Myxococcus guangdongensis: one gene and its partner. Each later gene encodes a partner of the first gene's protein in a complex. Links are inferred from orthologs where the notes say so. Each region holds a gene or a part of one and is shown on either strand. Other genes may lie near its edges. The genes, in order: LXT21_RS30565 and tolR.

Region 1 (11,298 bases):
CGGGGCTCACGCGCCCGAGCACACCCGTGTCACGTCGTCGGATTGCACGGTGACAATGGCTTCACGCCCTGCCCTGCCGTCCGGAAACCGTCCCGCTTCGTCCCACCCAGCATCGATGGCGGATGAGGAAGCGGTGCTCAGTCTCCGAGGGAGGCGCACGACGCGAAGCGACCCGAGACACCGTTGAGCGCAGTCCCCATGGCACACCTCCCGCCGCGCACGGACACATCCGCCACGGACCTGACTGGATTCACGTCTCACGCGAGGAGGCGCTCATCGCCTGCCCGCGTTCCACTCCGGACGCGGACGATGAATCGGACGCCGTCCTGACAGCGGTGCTCGAGCGCGTCGCGCCCTCCTCGTGGGAGGGGCTGTCGTCTCCTGGCGGACAGCTCACGGCGTCGTCTTCACGAGCGAGCCGCGCGGATGTCCGCTGGTGGCCACCACTTCTTTCCACCATCCGACGAGGAGCCCCCAGTGGGATTGGCCCGCCCGCACCTTGCTGCCTACGCAGCAGGAGCGCGAGGGCGAACACATGGCGGAAGTCTTCGATGTGGTGGTGATTGGTGGCGGGCCCACGGGAGAGAACGCGGGAGCGCGAGCCGCCGCGGCCGGGTTGTCGGTGGCCCTGGTGGAGCACGAGCTGCTCGGTGGTGAGTGCTCGTACTGGGCCTGCATCCCGAGCAAGGCGCTCCTGCGTCCGGGCGACGCGCTGTGGATGGCGAAGCAGGTGCCCGGCGCGAGGGAGACCCTCAAGGGGCCGCTGGTGGCGAGCGCGGTGCTCGAGCACCGCGACGCGATGGTCAGCCATTACAAGGACGACTCGCAGTTGAAGTGGGCGGAGGGCGCGAAGCTGAAGGTGGTGCGTGGCCACGGCAAGCTCGCCGGTCCGCGCAAGGTGCGCGTGGAGGCCAGGGACGGCGGCGTGAGCGAGTTGGAGGCCCGACGCGCCGTGGTGCTGGCCACGGGCAGCCGGCCTCGCATCCCAGACATCCCGGGCCTGAAGGAGGCGCGGCCCTGGGACAACCGCGAGGGCACGGCGGCCAAGCAGGTCCCCCGGCGACTGTTGGTGCTGGGAGGCGGCGCGGTCGCGGTGGAGCTGGCGCAGGCGTGGCGCTCGCTGGGCTCCGAGGTGACGCTGGTGGAGCGCGGCAAGGCGCTCCTGTCCCGCTTCGAGCCCTTCGTGGGAGAGCAGGTGGTCCAGGCGCTGCGCGAGGACGGCGTGAAGGTGGTGATGGGCGCCACCGTCACCCACGTGAGCCGGCCCGGAGGCCAGGGCGAGGTGACGGTGAAGCTGTCGACGGGCGAGGAGCTCCGCGCGGACGCGCTGCTGGTGGGCATGGGCCGCGTGCCCCGCACGGACGCGCTGGGCCTGGAGACGGTGGGCCTGAAGCCCGGCGAGACGGTGCAGGTGGATGACCAGCTTCGCGCGAAGGGTGTGGAGGGCGGGTGGCTCTATGCCTGCGGGGACGTGAACGGACGGAATCTGCTGACGCACATGGGCAAGTACCAGGCGCGCCTGGTGGGCGACGTCATCGCGGGGAAGAAGGCGAGCGCGTGGGCCGACACCAAGGCCACACCGCAGGTCATCTTCACGCACCCTCAGGTGGCCAGCGTGGGGCTCACCGAAGCGAAGGCGCGCGAGCAGGGGCTGCCCGTGCGCACGGTGCAGTACGACTTGGGCAAGGTGTCGGGCACGTCGCTCCTCGGGGAGAAGCTGGGCGGCACCGCGAAGCTGGTGGTGGACGAGAAGCGCCGCGTCGTCCTGGGCGCCACCTTCACCGGCCCGGAGGTGGGCGAGATGCTGCACGCGGCCACCATCGCCGTCGCGGGCGAGGTGTCGCTCGACACGCTCTGGCACGCGGTGCCGTCGTTCCCCACCATGAGCGAGGTGTGGCTGCGACTGCTCGAGACGTACGGGCTGTAACCCATCGCCACCGGCGTCACGCCGGCGAGCCAGCCCGCATGCATGTCTGACTTTGCGTCCGGGCGCACAATCCCAGACACCCCCGCGCGCCACGGTCGCGCGGGCGGGCCCGTCATCGCCCGTGAGACATGACGTCGAGCGCCCGCACGCTCCCTGGCCAGGCCCGTGTGCCCCCAGGTCCGTGAAACACCCTCTCCGCGCCAGGCCCACACCGCCGGACACCCTGTCCTGGCTGGAGCGCCCCGGCACCCGGAGCCCGCCCCTCCGTCCACACACAGGCCGTTGCCCGGCAGGGCCCCGGCGTGAAATGGTGAACACCTCCCCCGCCCTTCATTCCCCCGCGATGAACGTCGATGTCCTGGGGCCGTGCCGACACCACGGCCTTCCCCGCCCATGGCCCTCACTCCACGTGATTGGGCCCGTCCACCCGCCCAGGAGCCTGGCCCCGTGACGACCTCGTCCCAGTCCGCGAGTGCGCTCAGCGAGCCCTCCAGCCCGACGACCTACACCTCCACGAAGTGGGCCCGCTGGCTGTGGTGGCTGGTCCTCGCCGTGCTCCTCGTCGCCGCCGTCGCCGTGGGTCAGCACCCTCGCCGGGGCGTGGACTTCCGCGTCTACCTCACCGCGGCCGAGCGCTTCATGGAGGGCACCGACCTCTACCGCGTCTCCGACGGCACCATGCCGTTCAAGTACGCGCCCATCACCGCGCCCCTCTTCATCCCCTTCTCCCTCATGCCCTCGCGCATGGCCGTGGCCCTGTGGAACGTGGGCTCCATCCTCGCGCTCATCGCCGTGGCCCGGCTCACCCGCCGCGCGCCCCATGGCGCGGGCGAAGCGCCTCCCTGGTCCTGGGGCCCCGCGCTCGCCACCATCGCCCTGCTGCCCGCCTTCACCTTCGAGCTGTTCTACGGACAGGTCGACGTCGTCATGCTGCTGCTCGTGGTCGTCTCGGCCCTGGGCGCCGAGCGCGGACAGGTGTGGCGCCCCGGCGCGGCCTTCGCCGTGGCCTTCCTGCTCAAGCCGCCCGCGGCCCTCATCGGCCTGTTCTTCCTCTGGCGCCGGCACTGGAAGGTCATCGGCGCCACCGCCGTGTTCGGCGTGCTCCTGTGCCTGCCCACCCTGGCGCGCTACGGCTGGGACGGCACGCTCGCCCAGTTCCAGATGTGGAGCGAGACGCTCGCGCGCACCACCCCACCCTGGGTGCTCAGCACCAACGCGCAGGGCCTGCCCACGCTGTTCATCTCCCTGTTCTACCCGGGCTCGCTCGAGACGCCGCCCGGCTCCACCATCACCCTGGCGCAGCTGGTCGCCCTCACCGTGTTCCTGGTGGGCGTGGCCTGGGCCCGGCCCGGTCCCGCGGACCTGTTGGCCCTGTGCTGCCTGGGCGTGACGCTCCTGTCACCCTTGGCGTGGCGGGCCAACTACGTGCTCGCGTGGCCCCTGGTGCGCGCGGCCATCGAGGGGCGTGTGCGCGGCAACCTCACCCTCATCGGGGTGATCGCCTTCATCGGCACCGTGTTCTCCGACAAGGGGCTGGGGTTCGACTGGTCGCAGGATGTGATGCTGATGCGCCCCTTCGCCCTCATCTACTCCGCGTTGCTGATCGCCACGTTGTGGCAGGTGCGCAAGCAGGGCTCGCTGTCGGCCATGACGCTCGGTGACACCCTGGCCCGTCTGCCGCGCACCCTGCGTGGCATGCGGGCGTCGTGACGCTTCCGTCATCTTCCTGGCCTGAAAGTGTCACGGGGGCCGGACACCCCTGAAACATGGCGTCGCTATATGCGCGTCAGCCATGTTCGAAACGTTCGACAGCGCCTCCGATGTCGCCTCGGCGCGCAGGTTCGCGCTCTCCACCTCGGCATCCGTCGCCGTCTTCGTGCTCATCGGCGTCGTGGTCGTCACCGCCGCCGACAAGGTCCGTGATGTCATCAAGGAGCAGAAGGGCACGGACGTCGTCTTCCGTCCGCCCCCGCCTCCCGTCGTCGAGGTGAAGCCGCCTCCGCCGCCGCCTCCCGCGCCGCCCAAGCCCAAGCTGCCGCCCAAGGCCGCCCCGCCCGCGCTCGCCAAGGCGCCGCCTCCCACCGCGCCGCTCGTCGCGCCCGCCGCCATCGTCGCCCCGCAGGCCGTGCCGCTCGAGAAGCCGCCCGAGGCCGCCACGGAGACGGTGGCCGCCGCGCCCATCGCCGTCGGTGGCACCGGCGCGCTGGTGCCCGGCGGCGTGGCGGGTGGCACGGGCTCCGGCCAGGCGCTCGTCGGCGGTGGCGGCCGCGCGGCCCCCATCAACCTGCCCGAGTCGGCCACGCCGCCCGAGCCGCTCGAGTCCAACCTCATCCCCGAATACCCCTCCGACGCCCGCTCTCGCGGTCAGGAGGGCATGGTCATCCTCAAGGGCGTCGTCGAGGTGGATGGCCGCGTCACCCAGCTCAAGGTCATGCGCGGTGACGAGCCGTTCGCCAGCGCGGCGATGTCCGCGGTGCGCACGTGGCGCTTCAAGCCCGCCGTCGTCGAGGGCCGCCCCACGGCGGTCTTCCGCATCTTCAAGGTTCCTTTCCGTCTCAAGTCGTAGGTCGTCTGTCTCATCCCGCACCTGCCCCCCAGGAGCACCTCGTCATGAATTTCAATCTTCGGGACATCTACAACCACATGGGCGTGTTCGCCCTGGGCATCGCCTGGACGCTGATGCTCTTCGCCGTCGCGTCCCTGGCGGTGTTCTTCGAGCGTCTGTTCGTCTTCTTCCGCTCCCGCAGCAAGTCACGCGTCTTCGCCGCCCGCGCAGGTCAGCTCCTCATGCAGCAGCAGCACGAGGCGCTGGTGAAGGAGGCGGAGGGCACCAAGGGCAGCCACCTGGCCATGTTGCTCGGCGGTGGCATGAAGACCTTCCTCGCCAAGTCCAAGCTGCCCGCGGGCAAGCTGGGCCCGGTGGAGCTCACCCGCCGTGAGCTGGTGCGCATCAACGAGCGCGTCAGCGCGGACGTGCGGCGCGGGATGTCCGTGCTCGCCACGGTGGGCTCGGTGGCGCCGTTCGTCGGTCTGCTCGGCACGGTGGTCGGCATCATCGAGGCCTTCTCCGGCATCGCCAAGGAGGGCTCCGGCGGCCTGGGCGCGGTGTCCGCGGGTATCGCCGAGGCGCTCGTCGTCACGGCGCTGGGCCTGCTCGTCGCCATCCCCGCGGTGCTGATGTTCAACTTCCTGTCCACGCGCGCCGACTCGCTCCAGCTGTCGCTGGACGCGGCGCGCAGCGAGCTGATGGACCACCTGGAGGACATGTCGCCGGACAAGCGCCCGGGCACGAACAACGGCGCCGTGGCCACGGGCCCGGAGACGGTGGCGCGCCGGGAGGGGCTCGATGTCCGCCCGGCGTAGTCTCACCCCGGAGATGAACGTCACGCCGCTGGTCGACGTGGTGCTCGTGCTCCTCATCATCTTCATGGTGGTGACGCCGCAAATCGAGTCGGGCGCGTCCGTGGAGCTGCCCGCCGCGACGAATCCGGACAAGGAGAACAAGGAGCTGGAGCCCACCACGGTGAGCCTGGCCTCCAACGGGTTCTTCTACCTGGACCGCAAGGAGCTCAAGAAGGACGCGCTCATGGTGGAGCTCAAGGCGCTGCGCGAGAAGAAGCCGGACTCGCCCGTGGTGCTCAAGGCGGACCGCGGCGTGCGCTACTCCGAGGTGCGCGGGCTCTTCAAGAGCATGCAGGAGATGGGCTTTCCGGGCATCAACCTCCAGGTCGTCGAGAAGAAGGGCCCGTAGGAACACGCCATGGCATTCGACCTCGGAGGAGGAAAGGGCGGCCTTCGCCCTTCGATGAACGTGACGCCGCTGGTGGACGTGGTGCTCGTCCTCCTCATCATCTTCATGGTCGTCACGCCGTTGATGACCAAGCAGATGTGGATGACGGTGCCCGCCAAGCCGGACAAGGAGGACACCACGCCTCCGCCTCCGGACGCGCTGCCGCCAGTGGTGCTCACGGTGGACCGCTCGGGCATCTTGCGCATCAACCGGGAGGAAGTGCCGAGGGACCAGGTGGTCACGCGGCTGCAGCGCATGCTCAACGCGCGCCCGGACAAAATCGTGTTCTTCGACGCGGGCGACGACGTGCCCTACGGCGCCGCCATGGAAGTGCTGGACCTCGCCCGGGGAGGCAATCTCACCGTGGGCGTGCTGCCTGACAAACTCGCGGACTGAGTCTTCCGCGCGGCGGCGGGTCGTGACCTCGAGTTTGCGATCCGCCGCCTGAATCGTCACAAGCCATCCATTCCAATGCCATCCGTATCGCGTTCTTTACGGCGCGACCGTTGGCAAGGAGAGTCGTGTTGTCTCCCGCAAGCTTTTCGCGCGCCCTCGTGGCTGCGCTCACCCTCATCACCACCCCCGCGTTGTCGCGGATGAACGGCCAGGAGCCCGTCGCTCCCGCCATGGTGGCCCTCGGTCAAACCCCTTCCACCCCCGGCGGGGAGAGCACGCCGTCCGGGACGGAGACGCAGGTCGTCCCGCCCGTGACGGACCCCAACGCGCCCCCGTCCGAGGAGCTGCGCCCCTCGGCGCCCGGCATGGCGCCCGCGCCCGACGGGACGAAGCAATCACAGACACCTCCGCCCTCACCCGCGCCGAACGCGCCCCAGTCCGGCGCCGTGCAGCCGGATGGCTCGCAGCCGGGCGCCACGCAGGCTCCCGCCGCCGTGCAGCCGGATGGCTCGCAGCCGGGCGCCACGCAGGCTCCCGGTACGGTGCAGCCGGATGGCTCGCAGGCCCCCGCCACGGTGCAGACGCCGGGCGCCGAGGAGACTCCTGCCGAGGGCACCGTGGCCGATGAGGCCGTGACGGCCGAGGACGAGGCGATGATGGCCGAGGCCTCCGAGCCGCCCGCGGGCTTCACGGGCGTCTACGGCAAGGTCGTCGACGAGACGAACCAGGAGGGCCTCATCGAGGCCACCGTGAAGGTCGTCACGGGCGCGCAGAAGCAGGCGCTCACGGACCTGGACGGCAACTACCGGCTGGCGCTGCCGCCCGGCAAGTACGACCTGCGCGTCTTCTACGACGTGTACCAGGGCCGCCGAATCACGGGCGTCATCGTCACCCAGGGCAAGGCCACCAAGCTCGACGTCGCGCTCAGCGCCGACGTGGGCGCCGTGCAGGAGGTCGTCGTCGAGGCCCGCGCGGACCGCCGCGCCGAGGGCGCCCTGCTCCAGGAGCGCAAGAAGGCCGCCGCCGTCTCCGACGCCATCAGCGCCCAGGAAATCGCCCGCACCCCCGACTCCAGCGCCTCCGACGCCGTCAAGCGCGTGGTCAGCGCCACCGTCGTGGACGGCCGCTACGTCCTCCTGCGCGGCCTGGGCGGCCGCTACACCACCACCCTGCTCAACGGCGCGCTCCTGCCCAGCCCTGAGCCCGACGAGCCCAGCGTCCCGCTGGACCTCTTCCCCACGTCGCTGCTCGCCAACCTCAACGTGGTGAAGAGCTACACCGCGGACCTGCCCGGCTCCTTCGGCGGCGGCACGCTGCTCATCGAGACCAACACCTACCCCAGCCAGTTCGAGTTCAAGCCGCGCATCACCTTCGGCGGCGACACCGAGTCCACCTTCCAGGGCCGCAACGCCCAGCGCGGCGGCGGCGCCATGGAGTTCCTCGGCTTCCCCGGCGACTCCCGCCGGCTGCCCGACGCCATCCCCACCGACCACTCCCTGGGCAACGGGGGCGAGTCGCGCGAGGAGCTGACCAACCAGTGGAAGAGCTTCAACAACGTGTGGAACGCGCGCCGCTCCACGGCCCTGCCGAACATGGGCCTGAGCGCGTCGCTGGGCGACACGCTGCGCTTCGAGAACAAGCGCCTGGGCTACCTGGCCACCGTCAACTACGGCCACCGCGAGAACACCCAGCGCACCCAGTACACCAAGGCCGCGTACGACATCCGCGGTGACTTCGTCAGCTACGACGACGCCCAGACGCAGCTGGGCACCGAGGTCGCCAACCTGAGCGGCCTGGCCAGCGTGGGCTACCAGCTGAACCGCGACAACGAGCTGACGCTCTTCAGCCTCTACACCCGCGGCACCGAGACGCGCACCACCACCAGCGACGGCGTGGACTCGCTCAAGGGCGACCTCTACCAGGGCAGCCGCCTGCAGTTCATCGTCCGGCAGCTGTCCTTCAACCAGCTGCGCGGCTTCCACCGCATCGGCCTGTTCGGCGACTCGGAGGTGGACTGGCAGGCGAACTTCTCCCGCGTGGACCGCGACGAGCCGGACACCCGCGACTCGCTCTACAGCGACAACCTGGGCAACCCCTCCGGCGGCATGTCCTTCCCCAACCAGGCCAACAGCGGCGAGCGCTTCTTCGCCGACCTGGGTGAGACGTCCTTCGGCGGCAGCCTCAACGTCACCGTGCCCTTCAGCGACGTGCGCGTGAAGCTGGGCGGCCTCACGCAGCTGTCCTTCCGCGACTTCCGCGCCCGCCGCTTCCGCTACAGCATCAGCCCCAACTCCGACGTGGACCGCTTCCTGCCGCCCGAGGTGCTCTTCAGCGCCGACTACCTGGGCAACGGCATGCGCATCCAGGAGAGCACCCGTCCGGATTCGGACGCGTATGACGCGTCGCTGGGCATCTTCGCCGGCTATGTCACCGCGGACGTCACCCCCACCGAGTCGCTGCGCCTGGTGGGCGGCGTGCGCCTGGAGAGCTCGCGCCAGGAGCTGGTCGCGCTCAACCAGTTCACCGACGTGGAGGCCTCTCGCAACAACGTCAACTACCTGGACTGGCTGCCCTCGCTCAACGCCATCTACGCGCTCACCCCCACGGTGAACCTGCGCGCCGGCTACAGCTACACACTGGCGCGGCCGTCCTTCCGGGAGCTGGCGCCCTTCACGTTCTACGACTTCGTGCGCCGCCGGAACGTCTCTGGCAATCCGATCCTGGTCCAGACGCGCATCCACAACGTGGACGCCCGCGTCGAGTGGTTCGCCGGGGAGAACGAGGTCCTGGCCGCCAGCGCCTTCTACAAGCGCTTCCAGAACCCCATCGAGCGCGTCATCAACTCGGTGGGCGCTGGCGACATGAACTTCGAGAACACGCCGGCCGCGAACACCTACGGCATCGAGCTGGAGGCGCGCACCTCCCTGGGGCGCATCACCCCCGCGCTGCAGCCGCTGAAGGTGGGCGCCAACCTCACGCTCATCCAGTCGGAAATCGACCTGGGCAACGTGCAGGGCCTGCAGACCAACTCCAAGCGCCCGCTGCAGGGCCAGTCGCCCTACGTCATCAACGTCAACCTCGGGTACGAGCGGCAGCAGAGCGGCACGGAAGTGGCGCTGCTCTACAACGTGTACGGCCGCCGCATCGCCGAGGTGGGCACGGACAACCTGCCGGACGTCTACGAGCAGCCCTTCCACCGCGTGGACCTGGCCGTCACACAGAAGCTCACCGAGGCGACGCAGCTGAAGCTGACCGCGTCCAACCTCCTCAACTCCCGCATCAAGTTGCAGCAGGGCGACATCGCCCTCGTCGAGTTCCGCCCGGGCCTCGCGTTCTCCGCGTCGCTGGGCCTGTCCCTGTAGTTCCCTCCCGAAAGGAAGTCTCGTCATGAAGCGCTTGTTCGCATCCCTCTTCATCATGTCCAGCCTGGCTGTTGGCGCGTACGGCTGCGGCGACGACGACAAGAAGGAGCCGCCCACCACCAACCCGGAGCCGACCAATCCCGAGACGGTGGAGGTCTCCCAGGACATCACCGCGGACACCACCTGGAAGGCGGGCAACACCTACATCCTGAAGAAGTACGTCTTCGTCAACAGCGGCACGCTCAACATCGAGGCGGGCGCCACGGTCAAGGGCGAGGTCGGCAGCGCGCTCATCATCACCCGCAACGCGCGCATCAACGCGGTGGGCACGGCGGAGAAGCCCATCGTCTTCACGTCCTCGAAGGCGGCCGGTGAGCGCGAGGCGGGCGACTGGGGCGGCGTGGTGCTGCTGGGCAAGGCTCGGCTGAACGTCTCTGGCGGCGAGACCACCATCGAGGGCTTCTTCGCCAGCAGCGGCAACGACCAGACGAAGTACGGCGGTCAGGACGACGCGCACAACTGCGGCACGCTGAAGTACGCGCGCATCGAGTTCGCCGGCTTCGAGCTGGCGCCGAACAACGAGCTCAACGGACTGACGGTGGGCGGCTGCGGCTCGACGACGAACATCGACTACGTGCAGGTCCACCTGGGCCTGGACGACGGCATCGAGATGTTCGGTGGCACCGCGCCCCTCAAGCACATCGTCATCTCGCAGGCGGACGACGACGGTCTGGACTACGACCTGGGCTACTCGGGCAAGGTGCAGTTCCTGGTGGTGCAGCAGAGCGCGCGCGTGGGCGACCGCGGCATCGAGGCGTCCAGCCACAAGACGACGCCGACGCAGGAGCCCATCAGCATCCCGGAGATCTGGAACGCGACGTTCATCGGCTCCAACGCGGACCCGGGTGGCAACCCCTCGCAGGAGGGCCTGGTGTTCAACACCGGCGCCGGCATCCGCCTGCGCAACGCGGTGGTCGCGTACTTCAAGGACCAGGCGGTGGACGTGGACGGCGAGGCCTCCGCGGCGCTCTTCAACGAGCCGGGTGACTCGCGGCTGTCCATCCGCAACACCTTCTTCTGGGACAACGCCAACCTGACGGACACCATCCCGTTCGCGCCGAACCCGAAGGTCGAGGGTGGCGTGACGGTGGACCCGGACGTGAGCCGCTTCAACGAGGCGGAGAAGATCATCGTCGCCGCCAACGGCGTGAAGGTGCAGGACCCGCAGCTGACGGACGCGACGAACCTGACGGCGCCGAGCTTCATGCCGAAGACGGGCTCGCCGCTGCTCAACCCGGACAACGCCGCCACGCCGGGCGCGGGCTTCGACACGTCGGCTCGGTTCGTGGGCGCGTTCGGCACCACCAACTGGATGGCCGGCTGGACGTCCTTCCCGACGAACTAAGCCGTCTCGGGTGTACCCGTCCGGCGTCCGCGGCCTGAATGCGGAAGCCGGGCGGTCTCGTGGCCCGGTCGCGGGTCTTTCCGGAGGGGGGCTCCGGGAGACTTCGCGTCCGGGCCGCGGTTTTTCCAGGCAGCAGGTGCTGCCCTCACGTCGTGACGCGACTTCCCTCGCGCTACGCGGAGGGCAGCACGCCGTTGCCCTCGTGGGCGATGGCCAGCGACTCGGCCGTGGCGCCCTCGGAGAACAGGGACGCGCCCTGCGCGGGACGCGCCTTGGGCGGACGGCCCCGGCGCTTCGGCGCGTTCTCCTCGTTGCCGTTCGCCGCGGCCACCGGCTCCGCCGCAGTGCTCTCCGCCTTCGGCCCCTTGCGCATCGGACGCGGCAGGTGGATGGCGTCCAGCTTCGTGGCCAGCTCCGG
Region 2 (11,416 bases), on another replicon or contig:
GGAGGCTTCGCGCTGGCGGCGGGCATCGAGGCCAGCGGGCTCGCCTCCTGGATGACCTCGCGCCTGTCGGAGCTGGAGTCGCTGCCGGGGCTCGTCCAGTACGGCACGGTGGCCAGCGCCACCATCCTGCTGTCGGCCATCGCCTCCAACACGGCCACGACGAACGTCATGCTGAACGTGCTGCCCGCCTCGCGGCCCTTGTTGGCGGTGAGCACCTTCGCGGCCTCATGCGACTTCGCCCTGCCCGCGGGCACGCCACCCAACGCCATCGTCTTCGGCAGCGGCGTGGTGCGCCTGCCGGTGATGATGCGCACGGGCATCCTGCTGGACGTCCTCGCCGCGCTGCTGCTCACCGTCTACGGCGTCACCTGGGTGCGGTGGGTGCTGCCCTAGCGACGCGGGAGGGAGTGTCGACTGGAGGACAGTCGACGCGCCCGGGGCAGCGAGGCCACCGGGGCGACGAACGGCGGGGGGCTACTGCTCGCCCTCTCCCGCCAGGTAGCTGAGGATGACCTCGTCGAGGCTCTTCTCGGAGATGAGGTCCTCGCCGAAGAGGGTCTCCACGCCGACCTCGTTGATCTTCGGCTTCTCCTTGAGGGCCCGAGCGGCGGCGACCTCCGGAGGCAGAACGGGCGCGACAGGCGCGACGGGAACCACCACCGGCTTGGGGGCCACCATCGGCTGGCCGGCCTGCAGCTTCGCCTGGGCCTGGTCGGCCTCCGTGGCGAGCTGGCCGGGCTGGTACGACCGGACGGCGGACTCGTAGTTGTCGTACACGCCGTTGATGAGGTTTCGCAGCATCTCCTTGTGCTGCTCCTCCATCAACTCGCGCACGACCTCCGCCAGGCTCTCCGCGTTGAGGATGTCCGAATAGGACGTCTTCTTCGACGCGAGGATGTTCCCGCCCACGAACAGGTGGGTGATGATGTGGGGATTGTTGACGCCCGAGTCCTCGGTCTGGACGTGGTAGACCTTCCCCTTGTGCTTGATGTTGTGGTTGAAGCCGGTGACGGCCTTCTCGAAGGTTTTCGTCATTGCCGAGGTGGCGGACCGTACCAGCCGCTTCCCCACGTCGCAAGGTAAGCCTCGCCCCCGCATGTCCGTCCGGCGCGCCTGCCCGCCGGGCATGACGCAAAACTTGCGGCGGGAGCCCGCCTGCCTTGCGACCCGGCCTTCGAGTGCGCCCGAGACTCCGGTCCGTTGAAAAGCCAAAAGCGGCTGGGGTACGTACAGGCTATGGGTGTGGTGCTCCACGACACCCCCGGCCCAGGGACGCCACGGATGAAGAAGACGAACGAGATCAAGAACAAGGTCCGCCTGCAGGACGCCCAGGTCCTGGCCGAGGGCTACTCCCCCGCCATCCGCGCCATGGAGATTGGCGCCATCGTCAGCTTCATGACGCTGGAGCTCCTCCTCGTCTATCGGCTCTACAACAACCCGCATGGCGGGCCGTGGCTGCTGCTCAGCGCGGTGCTGCTGGGCTACCTGGCCGCGGACTTCGTCTCCGGCTTCGTGCACTGGATGGGGGACACGTGGGGCTCCACGGAGATGCCCATCCTCGGCAAGGCGCTCATCCGCCCCTTCCGCGAGCACCACGTCGACGAGAAGGCCATCACCCGCCACGACTTCGTGGAGACCAACGGCAACAACTGCCTCATCTCGCTGCCGGTGGCCGTCGCCGCGGTGTGCATGCCGCTGTCCAGCTCCGGCTGGGTGTTCGTCTCCAGCTTCCTGGGCGCGATGATCTTCTGGGTGATGGCGACCAACCAGTTCCACAAGTGGTCGCACATGGACGCGCCGCCGGCCCTCATCGGCTTCCTGCAGCGCATCCACCTCATCCTGCCGCCGGCCCACCACCAGATCCACCACACGGCGCCCTTCAACAAGTACTACTGCATCACCGTGGGCTGGCTGAACTGGCCGCTGAACCTGGTGTCCTTCTTCCCGCTGATGGAGCGCCTCATCACCCGCGTCACCGGGCTGGTGCCGCGCGAGGACGACATCGGTGACGAGGCCGCCCGCGCGCTCGTGGAGGCCGAGGGCGCCGCCGAGCCTCCCGTGGTCCAGGCCGCCAAGGAGCTGCTCACCAAGGCCACCACCACGACGGAGGAGGCCGCGCCCGCCACCGTCACCACCCGCCCCTCCGCCTGAGCGACCTGGGCCCGGGGCGGACCCGGGCCGTCAGAACTTCAGGTCCACCTGCTCGGCGTGGGTGATGGGGCGCCCCAGGAAGCGCGCCCCCACCTCCATGAAGCGCTCGGGCACGTCGGTGACGAAGTAGTCGTGAGAAGGCGGCTTCTCCCCCATCGCGGGAGCCAGGAGCCCCTTCTGTTCCAGCAGCGCCGCGACGGCCTCCGCGGTGGCCTCCGCCGAGTCCACCAGCGCGACGTCCGGGCCCACCACCTCCGCGATGACGCCCTTGAGCAGCGGGTAGTGGGTGCAGCCCAGCACGAGCGTGTCCACGCCGTCCCGGGCGAAGTCCCCCAGGTACTCGCGCGCCGTCAACAGCGGTACGTCCCCGGTGGTCCACCCCTCCTCCGCCAGCGGCACGAAGAGCGGACAGGCGCGGGCCTTCACCCGCACCCGCGGCCCACCAGCCTCCAGGGCCCGCTGATAGGCGCCGGAGCGGATGGTGCCCGGCGTGCCGATGACGCCCACCCCGCCGCCCCGCGTGCGCGCCAGGGCCGTGGAGGCGCCCGGCTGGATGACGCCCACCACCGGTACCGGCAGCGAGGCCTCCAGCGCGGGCAGCGCGGCGGCGGAGGCCGTGTTGCAGGCCACCACCAGCAGCTTGATGCCGCGCTCCAGCAGGAACTCCGCGTTCTTCAGCGAGTAGCGCGTCACCACCTCGCCGGACTTGGTGCCGTAGGGCACGCGCGCGGTGTCGCCCAGGTACACCGTGCTCTCGTGGGGGAGGTGGGCCATCAGGGCCTTGAGGACCGTGAGCCCGCCGATGCCGGAATCGAATACGCCGATGGGGTTGTGGCTGCCTTGCCGCATGTCCCGTGTCCCTATCACGTTTGATGCCAGCGACAGGGCCCACCCCCGCAAGCACGAAGGGCCGAGGCACCTGGCCCCAGCCCTTCTGTTCACCCCACGAACGGGTGGGTCCGACTAGTTCGGGAACAGCGACACCAGCAGGGCATTGTTCGGGCCCGGGAACGAGTGGCCCACCACGTCCACGGTGACGCTGTTGGCGACCGAGCGGTACTCGGTGCCGTTGGTGGCCCGGGCGAACATCTCCACCTGGTAGCGGCCCGGACGCAGGAACTCGAAGACCACCGGCGCGTCGTTGCAGCCGTGCACGTCACCGACGATGCCGTACACGAGCTCCCCGGTGAAGACGTCGCGGAAGTTGATGGCCACGTCATTGATGCCCGCCTGCGAGCAGCTCAGCGCGGAGCCACCAGCGCGCAGCTCCCACTTGATGGACGCGCCGCCAATCACCCACAGCGAGGCCGTCACGTTCACCGCGCCACCCGACGGCACCGAGAACGAACCGGTGTAGTAGTACCAGGGGTTGTTCTGGGCATCGACCGCCACCAGCTGCAGGTCGTGGTTGCCCGCGCCCAGGTTGGTGTTGGTGATGGTGGCCCCCGCGCTGCCCGCCGAGCAGGAGAAGCGCTCCCACGGCCCACCGTCGATGCGAATCTCCACGTGCGTCACGCCGGCCTGGCCGCAGTTGAAGCGGCTCGGCCCATCCTGGAACTCCCAGCCCAGCGTCACGCCGGTGGCGCTGGAGCGCATCGAGCCGATGTACGAAGTCGGGGCGCCGTAGTGGGTGGTCAGCCGGCCGGAGTGCTCGTAGACGACGCGCAGCCGGGAGTCGAGCGCGACCATCTGCAGGGAGTGCTCACCCGGGTCCACGTACAGCGACTTGATGGCGTTGCCGTTGCTGCCGGCCTCGCAGTCGAAGCGGCCCCACTCGCTGTTGTCGATGCGCACGTCCACGTAGCGCACGCCCGCCGAGTTGCAGCTCGCGTTCCCCGGGAACTGCCACTCGAGATACGCGTAGGACGGCGGGACCCCCGGCGGCAGCAAGTCGATTTCCACCGTCTGGTCGCCGTTGATGCGGAAGGTGCCGCTGCCCTCGTACAGCACCTCGTTGACGTAGCTGACCGCCTCCATCTGGAAGCTGTAGGTGCCCGGCTGGAAGCGGTGCAGGACGATGCCGTCGAAGCCATTGGCGCGGCACGGGTAGCGACCATCGTTCTCCAGGCGCTCGCCCGGGATGTAGATGTTCACGCCCCGGACATCCGGGTCCTCGTCGCAGCGCAGCCCCGCGAGGGTCCAACGGAATGTCACGTCACCTTCGTAGGCGGGCTCGTCGTGGATGATACAGCCGGAAGAGACCGCCGCCAGGCAGAGGAATGCAACCAGCAGTCGGGAGTTCATGGGGGGCAACCTGTCTTGGGGTGATGAGGTGTTCGGCCCGTTTCAGTCACCTCGGACGACCCCTCCCGGGAATTATTCACCGGTACGGCCAACCCACTTCAAGCAGCCGGGCTTGCCCCGATTGTTTGACCCAGTTGTAGCGGAGTGTTACGCGCTCCACCCCATGACGCCCCACCTGCCCCTGGCGCTCGGCGCCATGAACTACGTGGAGATCATCCGCGACGCGTCCTTCATCGAGCTGGCGGTCCTGCTGCTCCTGATGGGCGTCTCCGTGGCTTCCTGGGCCCTCATCGCGATGAAGGCCACCCAGCTCGCCAAGGCTCGCGCACAGTCTCTCACCTTCCTCGACACCTTCTGGAAGGCCTCCAGGCTGGAGGCCATCTACCAGACGGCCCAGAAGCTGGACGCCTCGCCGCTCTCCAAGGTCTTCTGTGCGGGTTACGAGGAGCTGACCAAGCTGGCGCAGGCCAAGGAAGGCGGCGCCGAGGGCGCCATGGCGGAGCGGCTGGGCGGCATCGAGAACGTGGAGCGCGCGCTGATGCGGGCCTCCACGTCGCAGATCACCGAGCTGGAGGCGCGCGTGTCGTTCCTGGGCACGGTGGGCGCGGCGTCGCCCTTCGTCGGCCTGTTCGGCACCGTCATCGGCATCCTCAGCGCGTTCAACCAGATCGCCGAGCAGGGCAACGCCACGCTGGCCACGGTGGCGGCGCCGGTGGGCAACGCGCTGTTCGCCACGGCGGCGGGCCTGTTCGCGGCGATTCCGGCCGTCGTCGCGTACAACTCGTTCGTCAGCCGCATCAAGGTGTTCGACACGGAGATGTCCAACTTCTCCGCGGACTTCCTCAACATCATCAAGCGTCACTTCTTCCGTTAGGCGGACCTCGACCATGGGCATGGGCGGAGGCAATCGCGGCGGTGGCCGCACCACGATGAGCGAGATCAACGTCACGCCCATGGTGGACGTGATGCTGGTGCTGCTCATCATCTTCATGGTGACCGCGCCCCTCATCCAGCAGGGCGTGAAGGTGAACCTGCCGGAGACCAAGGCGGCCCCGGTGGAGGCGACGGAGAAGAAGGTCGTGCTCTCCATCGACGCGGGCAAGAAGGTCTACATCGGCGACGCCGAGGTGCCGCTCGAGGAGCTGGAGGCGAAGCTGGCCGCCAACGCCAAGGTGCAGGCCGACAAGGAGGTCTACCTCCACGCCGACCGGGACGTGCCCTACGGCACCGTCGTGGAGGTGATGGCGGCCGCCCAGCGCGCGGGCATCAACAACGTGGGGATGATCACGGACCCTTCCACGGGGGCCAAGACGTCCAACACGCAGTCGACCTCGAAGAAGCCCAAGGAGGCGAAGCGCTAGCCCATGCACTCCGCGGTGAGCCACAGCCTGCTCCTCGACAAGAGCTCACGGGTGTCGCCGTTCATCATCGCGTCGGTGGGGGGGCACGTGGCCCTGCTGCTGGCGGGGATGCTGTACGCCCACCTCAACGCCGGGCCCAAGGTGGACCTCACCGCGCAGCCCATCCGCGCCACGCTGGTGCGCCAGGGCAAGCCGCGCGACTCGAAGCTCTTGCCGCGCAAGGAAGCCCTGCCGCCGCCGCCCAAGCAGGTGGACGCGCCCAAGCCCGCGCCCGAGGCGCCGCCCGCGCCCTCCTCCGCCGCCGTCGCGGTGCCCATCCCCGGCGTCAAGCCGGAGCCCTCTTCCGCGCCCAAGCCCACGCCCGTGAAGGGTGAGAAGGAAGGCGAGGACCGACGCAAGCGGCTGTTCGGCGCGTTCGACAAGACGGCCAAGGCGTCCGAGGAGGAGCCCGAGGGCGCCGAGGACGGCGACCCGGATGGCGACTCCGCCACCGCCGAGGGCGAGCGCTACTTCGGCCTGCTGCAGGCGCAGGTGCGCCGCAACTACAGCGTCGCGGACACGATTCCGGAGTCCGAGCGACTGCACCTCAAGGCCCTCGTGGCGCTGCGGCTGGGGCGCGCGGGCGAGGTGCTGGACGTGAGCCTCACCAAGCCCAGTGGCAATGATTTGTTCGACGCGGCGGTCGTCACCGCCGTGCGCAAGGCCTCACCCTTCTCGCCTCCTCCCGACCACCTCCGAGACGCGCTGCAGAAGAACGGCGTCAACCTGATGTTCAACGCCCTATGAAAGCCCTGCTCCTCTCCCTCCTCCTCGTCCCGCTGGCGGCCTTCGCCCAGACGCCGACCATCGAAATCTCCGGCGCCAACTTCCGCCCGCTGCCGGTGGCGGTGGCCGCGCCCCTCACCCAGAACGAGGGCGCCAAGGGCACGGCGACCGCCTTCGACACCGCCTTCACCTTCGACCTCACCGCGTCCGGCATCCTCCAGGTGCTGGACCGCAAGAGCTTCACGGCCGACCCCAAGGAGGGCATGGCCGCGGGCACCATCACCTTCAGCCGCTGGGCGGACGTGGGCGCCGAGGCGCTGGTGAAGGTGTCGCTGGCGGACGACGCCGGCACGCTGCGCGGCGAGCTGCGCCTGTACAACGTGGGCACCGGCCGCGAGGACCTCAAGGTGACCAAGGACGCGCCGGTGAAGAACCCGTCGCTCCTGGCCCACCGGCTGGCGGACGCGCTCTACCGGCACTTCACCCGCGAGCCCAGCCCCTTCCTGTCGCGCATCACCTACGTGAAGAAGGCGGGCAACAACCGCGACATCGCCGTGGCGGACTGGGACGGCGGCAACCCCGTGACGCTCACCAAGGGCGGCATCAACATCCTGCCCTCGCTGAGCCAGGACGGCTCGCAGGTGGCGTACACGTCGTACCGCAAGAACCGGCCGGACCTCTGGGTGCAGCGCCCCGGTGGCGAGGCGCGCATCGTGGTCTCCGACGGGCAGATGATCACCGGCGGCGCGTTCTCTCCGGACGGCAAGCGCCTGGCGTACTCGCAGGCCGAGGGTGAGAGCGCTCAAATCTACGTGGCCAACGCGGACGGCTCGGGCGCGAAGGCCATCACCGACACGCCCTACGGCCTGAACACCAGCCCCACCTGGTCTCCCGACGGCAAGCGGATCGCCTTCGTGTCCAACCGCGGCGGCAGCCCTCAAATCTACGTCATGGGCGCGGACGGCTCGGGCGTGCGGCGGCTCACCTTCCAGGGCAACTACAACCAGACGCCGGACTGGTCTCCGCGCGGCGACCTCATCGTCTTCACCGCGCGCGACGAGCGCAACGCGTTCGACCTGTTCACCATCCACGTCGAGACGGGCAAGGTGACGCGCCTGACGCAGGACCAGGGCAACAACGAGGAGCCCGCGTTCTCGCCCAATGGCCGGCTGGTGCTGTTCTCCTCCACGCGCGCGGGCGGCACGCAGCTGTTCGTGATGACGGCGGACGGCAACAACCAGCTCCCCCTGCGGGCGGAGAAGGGCACGCTGTTGACGCCCGACTGGGCGCCGCTCGCCGACAGCCAGCCGTAGGACTCGCGGAGCGTTGACAGGGGGCGCGTGCTCGGGTCCAGTTCCCGCGCATGAGCGCCCCCTTCCGTTCCCACTGGGGATTGGACCCCCAGGTCCGTTTCCTCAATCACGGCTCCTACGGTGCGTGCCCCACCGCCGTGCTCCAGAAACAAGCGGAGCTGCGCGCGCGGATGGAGGCGGAGCCCGTCCGCTTCCTGCACCGTGAAATCGAACCCCTGCTGGACGAGGCCCGCGGTGTGCTCGCGGACTTCCTCGACGCGGACACCGAGGACGTGTCCTTCGTCACCAACGCCACCAGCGGTGTCACCACGGTGCTGCGCTCGCTGCGCTTCCAGCCGGGGGACGAGCTGCTCACCACGGACCACGAATACAACGCCAGCCGCAACGCGCTGGACTTCGTCGCCGAGCACACGGGCGCCAAGGCGGTGGTGGCGAAGCTGCCGTGGCCGGTGACGTCCGCGCAGTCCATCGTGGACACGGTGCTCGCGCACGTGACGCCGCGCACGCGGCTGTTCCTCGTGGACCATGTCTCCAGCCAGACGGCGCTGGTGATGCCGCTGGCGAAGCTCGTCTCGGCGCTACGCGCGCGTGGCGTGGAGACGCTGGTGGACGGCGCGCATGGGCCGGGGCAGGTGCCGCTGTCGCTGCGCTCGCTGGGCGCCGGCTACTACACGGGCAACTGTCACAAGTGGCTGTGCGCCCCCAAGGGCGCCGCCTTCCTCCACGTGCGCCGGGATTTGCAGCCAGGCCTGACGCCGCTGGCGGTGAGCCATGGGCGCAACTCGCCCCGCACGGACCGCTCGCGCTACCGGTTGTTGTTCGACTGGACGGGGACGCATGACCCGTCCGCGGTGCTCTGCGTGCCCGAGGCGCTGCGCGTGGTGGGTGGCCTGCTACCCGGCGGCTGGCCGGAGGTGATGGCGGCCAACCGGAGCAAGGCCCTGGCCGCGCGCGCCCTGCTGTGCGAGCGGCTGAGAGTCGCCCCCGCCTGCCCCGAGGACATGGTGGGCAGCATGGCGGTGGTGACGCTGCCACCGGGCTATCCGTTGGAGCCCGAACCTCCGCTCTACCTGGACCCGCTCCACCTGCGCCTGTTCGACGCGCACCGCATCGAGGTGCCCATCGTCGCGTGGCCCAAGCCACCCGAGCGGCACGTGAGACTGTCCGCGCAGCTCTACAACACCCCGGACGAGTACACCGCGCTGGCGGACGCTTTGGAAGCGCTGCTGCGTTGAGTAGGCTGGCTACACATATGCCGCGATTCGCCACCATCGACATCGGTACCAACTCCGTGCTGTTGCTGGTCGCGGAGCGCACCGAGGAAGGCCGCTTCGAAGCCGTCCTCGAGCGCGCTGAAATCACCCGCCTGGGACGTGGCGTGGACGCCACCCGCCGCCTGTCCCCCGAGGGCATGGAGGCCACGCTGTCGGTGCTCGAGGCCTTCGCGCGAGAGGCCCGTGAGCAGGGCGCGCAGGACATCGCCGTGTCCGCCACCAGCGCGGCGCGAGACGCGGTGAACGGCGCGGAGTTCCTCGAGGCCGCGAAGACGCGCGCGGGCGTCACGGTGGAGATCATCTCCGGGCAGTTGGAGGCGGAGCTGTCGTTCGCCGCGGTGAGCTCGGACTTCGCGGGAGAGGCGGCCGGGCCCCTGCTGGTACTGGACATCGGCGGCGGCTCCACCGAGTTCATCTACGGCAACCCCGCGGGCCACGTGGACTTCCGTCACAGCTTCGACGTGGGCGCGGTGCGGCTCACCGAGCGCTTCGTGAGTTCGGACCCGATGTCCTCCGAGGACCGCGCGCGCATCCAGGCGCATCTGCGCGACACGTTCAAGGCCTTGCCGCCTCCGCCTCCCGCCTCGGTGCTCGTGGGCGTGGCGGGTACGGTGACCACGGTGTACGCGGTGAAGCACGCCATCGACCCGTACGACGCGGCCCGGGTGCACGGCGGCACGCTGTCGGTGGGTGAGCTGGGCGCGCTGGTGGACCAGCTGTGTCAGCAGCCCCTGGAGGCGCGGCGCGCACTGCCGGGCATGCAGCCCAAGCGCGCGGACGTCATCCCCGCGGGTGCGCTCATCCTGCTGGAGGCGGTGAAGGCGCTGGGGCTGGATGGCTGCCGGGTGAGTGACCGGGGTTTGAGATGGGGACTGCTCGCGCACCGCTTCGGCGCGGGAGCTTCCCGTTCATGAGCGCGCCCTCCGTGAGCGTCTCTCCGACTCCGTCTCCGTCCCCCTCGCCCACCACCACGCCCGCGGCTCCGGCGGCGAACGCCGGCTACGCGCTGCTCATCCTCACGCTCATCAACCTGGTCAACTACCTCGACCGATACATCGTCGCGGTGGCGCTGCCGGGCATCCAGAAGGAGTTTGGCATCAACGACACCCAGTCGGGCCTGCTCGGCACCATGTTCATCGTGGTGTTCATGCTGGCCTCGCCGCTGGGTGGCTTTCTCGGTGACAGATATCCGCGCAGGCTGCTGGTCGCGGGCGGCGTGCTGTTGTGGAGTCTCGCCACGGGAGCCAGCGGGCTCGCCACGTCCTTCGTCGCGCTGCTCGTCGCTCGCGCGGTGATTGGCATCGGCGAGGCGGGCTATGGCGCGGTGGCGCCGAGCATCATCTCGGACCTCTACCCTCGTGAGCGGCGCACGCGGATGCTGGCGCTCTTCTACATCGCCATCCCGGTGGGAGCGGCCGCGGGTTATGGCCTGGGCGGGTGGCTGACGCAGAAGTATTCGTGGCACGTGGCCTTCTTCGCCGGAGGCGTGCCGGGCCTGATTCTGGGCGCGATGGCGTTCTTCATGCCGGAGCCCCAGCGCGGCGCCATGGACGGCCCGGACGCGCAGGTGAAGATGCCCTTCATGGTCGGCCTGAGAGGCCTGGGGCGCAACGCGGCCTTCTGGGCGGTGACGGCGGGCTACACGCTGATGACGTTCTCCATCGGCGGCCTGGGCTTCTGGATGCCGACGTACCTGGTGCGCGAGCGCGCCATGTCGGCGGACAGCTCCGGGTTCCTCTTCGGCGCGATTACCGCGGTGGCGGGCTTGTTGGGCACCGTGGCCGGTGGCTGGCTGGGCGACAAGTTGGACCGCAAGCGCGAGGGTGGCGGCCTGTGGATGTCGGGCATCGGCCTGCTGCTCGCGGCGCCGTGCATGTACCTGGCGGTGCATCTGAAGGACGTGGGGCCCACGTTCGCGGCCATCGGCGCCGCGCAGTTCCTCATCTTCCTCAACAGCGGCCCCATCAACGCGGCCATCGTCAACTGCGTACCGCCCGCGTTCCGCGCCTTCGCGATGGGGCTCAACGTGCTGTGCATCCACCTGCTCGGGGATGCGATTTCGCCCACGCTCATCGGCAACATCGCCGACGCGTCGAACCTGCGTACCGCCATCGCGGTGAACGCCCTGCCCGTACTGCTCGGCGGACTGGCGTTGCTGGTTGGCGCGCGGTTGTTCCGGGACGCGGTGCCTCGGGAGCGCGCTACCGCCTGACCCGCCAGCCGCTCCACCTCCATGGCCAGCCGCTCGCCACCCGCGAGCAGCAGCGCCTTGAGGCGCGCGGTTGCCTGGCGCGCTACCGCCTGACGG

The links.
Region 2: the proteins of LXT21_RS30565 (region 1) and tolR are in contact, whole or in part, in a cryo-EM structure (PDB 9DDO), measured with the Escherichia coli proteins. The link is inferred for Myxococcus guangdongensis from one-to-one orthologs.

Annotation. Positions count from the first base shown.
Region 1 is NZ_JAJVKW010000011.1:221,738-233,035, forward strand. Bases 3,687-6,413 are described here. They hold LXT21_RS30565 (MotA/TolQ/ExbB proton channel family protein), read left to right. Parts: upstream 3,687-4,537; coding sequence 4,538-5,290; downstream 5,291-6,413. Other genes in these bases: LXT21_RS30560 (energy transducer TonB), read left to right, coding at 3,720-4,493; LXT21_RS30570 (ExbD/TolR family protein), read left to right, coding at 5,274-5,678; LXT21_RS30575 (ExbD/TolR family protein), read left to right, coding at 5,688-6,113; LXT21_RS30580 (TonB-dependent receptor domain-containing protein), read left to right, coding at 6,314-6,413. Outside these bases: LXT21_RS30550 (dihydrolipoyl dehydrogenase family protein), read left to right, coding at 536-1,927; LXT21_RS30555 (glycosyltransferase family 87 protein), read left to right, coding at 2,375-3,637; more of LXT21_RS30580, read left to right, coding at 6,414-9,475; LXT21_RS30585 (hypothetical protein), read left to right, coding at 9,501-10,880; LXT21_RS30590 (hypothetical protein), read right to left, coding at 11,053-11,298. UniProt on the Escherichia coli protein: Involved in the TonB-dependent energy-dependent transport of various receptor-bound substrates. Protects ExbD from proteolytic degradation and functionally stabilizes TonB.
Region 2 is NZ_JAJVKW010000008.1:24,415-35,830, forward strand. What follows is about bases 4,175-7,019. They hold tolR (protein TolR), read left to right. Parts: upstream 4,175-5,282; coding sequence 5,283-5,756; downstream 5,757-7,019. Other genes in these bases: LXT21_RS24085 (hypothetical protein), read right to left, coding at 4,175-4,395; LXT21_RS24090 (MotA/TolQ/ExbB proton channel family protein), read left to right, coding at 4,559-5,269; LXT21_RS24100 (TonB family protein), read left to right, coding at 5,760-6,542; LXT21_RS24105 (LpqB family beta-propeller domain-containing protein), read left to right, coding at 6,539-7,019. In the rest of the region: LXT21_RS24065 (SLC13 family permease), read left to right, coding at 1-393; LXT21_RS24070 (hypothetical protein), read right to left, coding at 475-1,035; carF (plasmanylethanolamine desaturase), read left to right, coding at 1,282-2,151; murI (glutamate racemase), read right to left, coding at 2,182-3,000; more of LXT21_RS24085, read right to left, coding at 3,115-4,174; more of LXT21_RS24105, read left to right, coding at 7,020-7,834; LXT21_RS24110 (aminotransferase class V-fold PLP-dependent enzyme), read left to right, coding at 7,885-9,069; LXT21_RS24115 (Ppx/GppA phosphatase family protein), read left to right, coding at 9,087-10,022; LXT21_RS24120 (spinster family MFS transporter), read left to right, coding at 10,019-11,320; LXT21_RS24125 (lysophospholipid acyltransferase family protein), read right to left, coding at 11,403-11,416. UniProt on the Escherichia coli protein: Involved in the TonB-dependent energy-dependent transport of various receptor-bound substrates.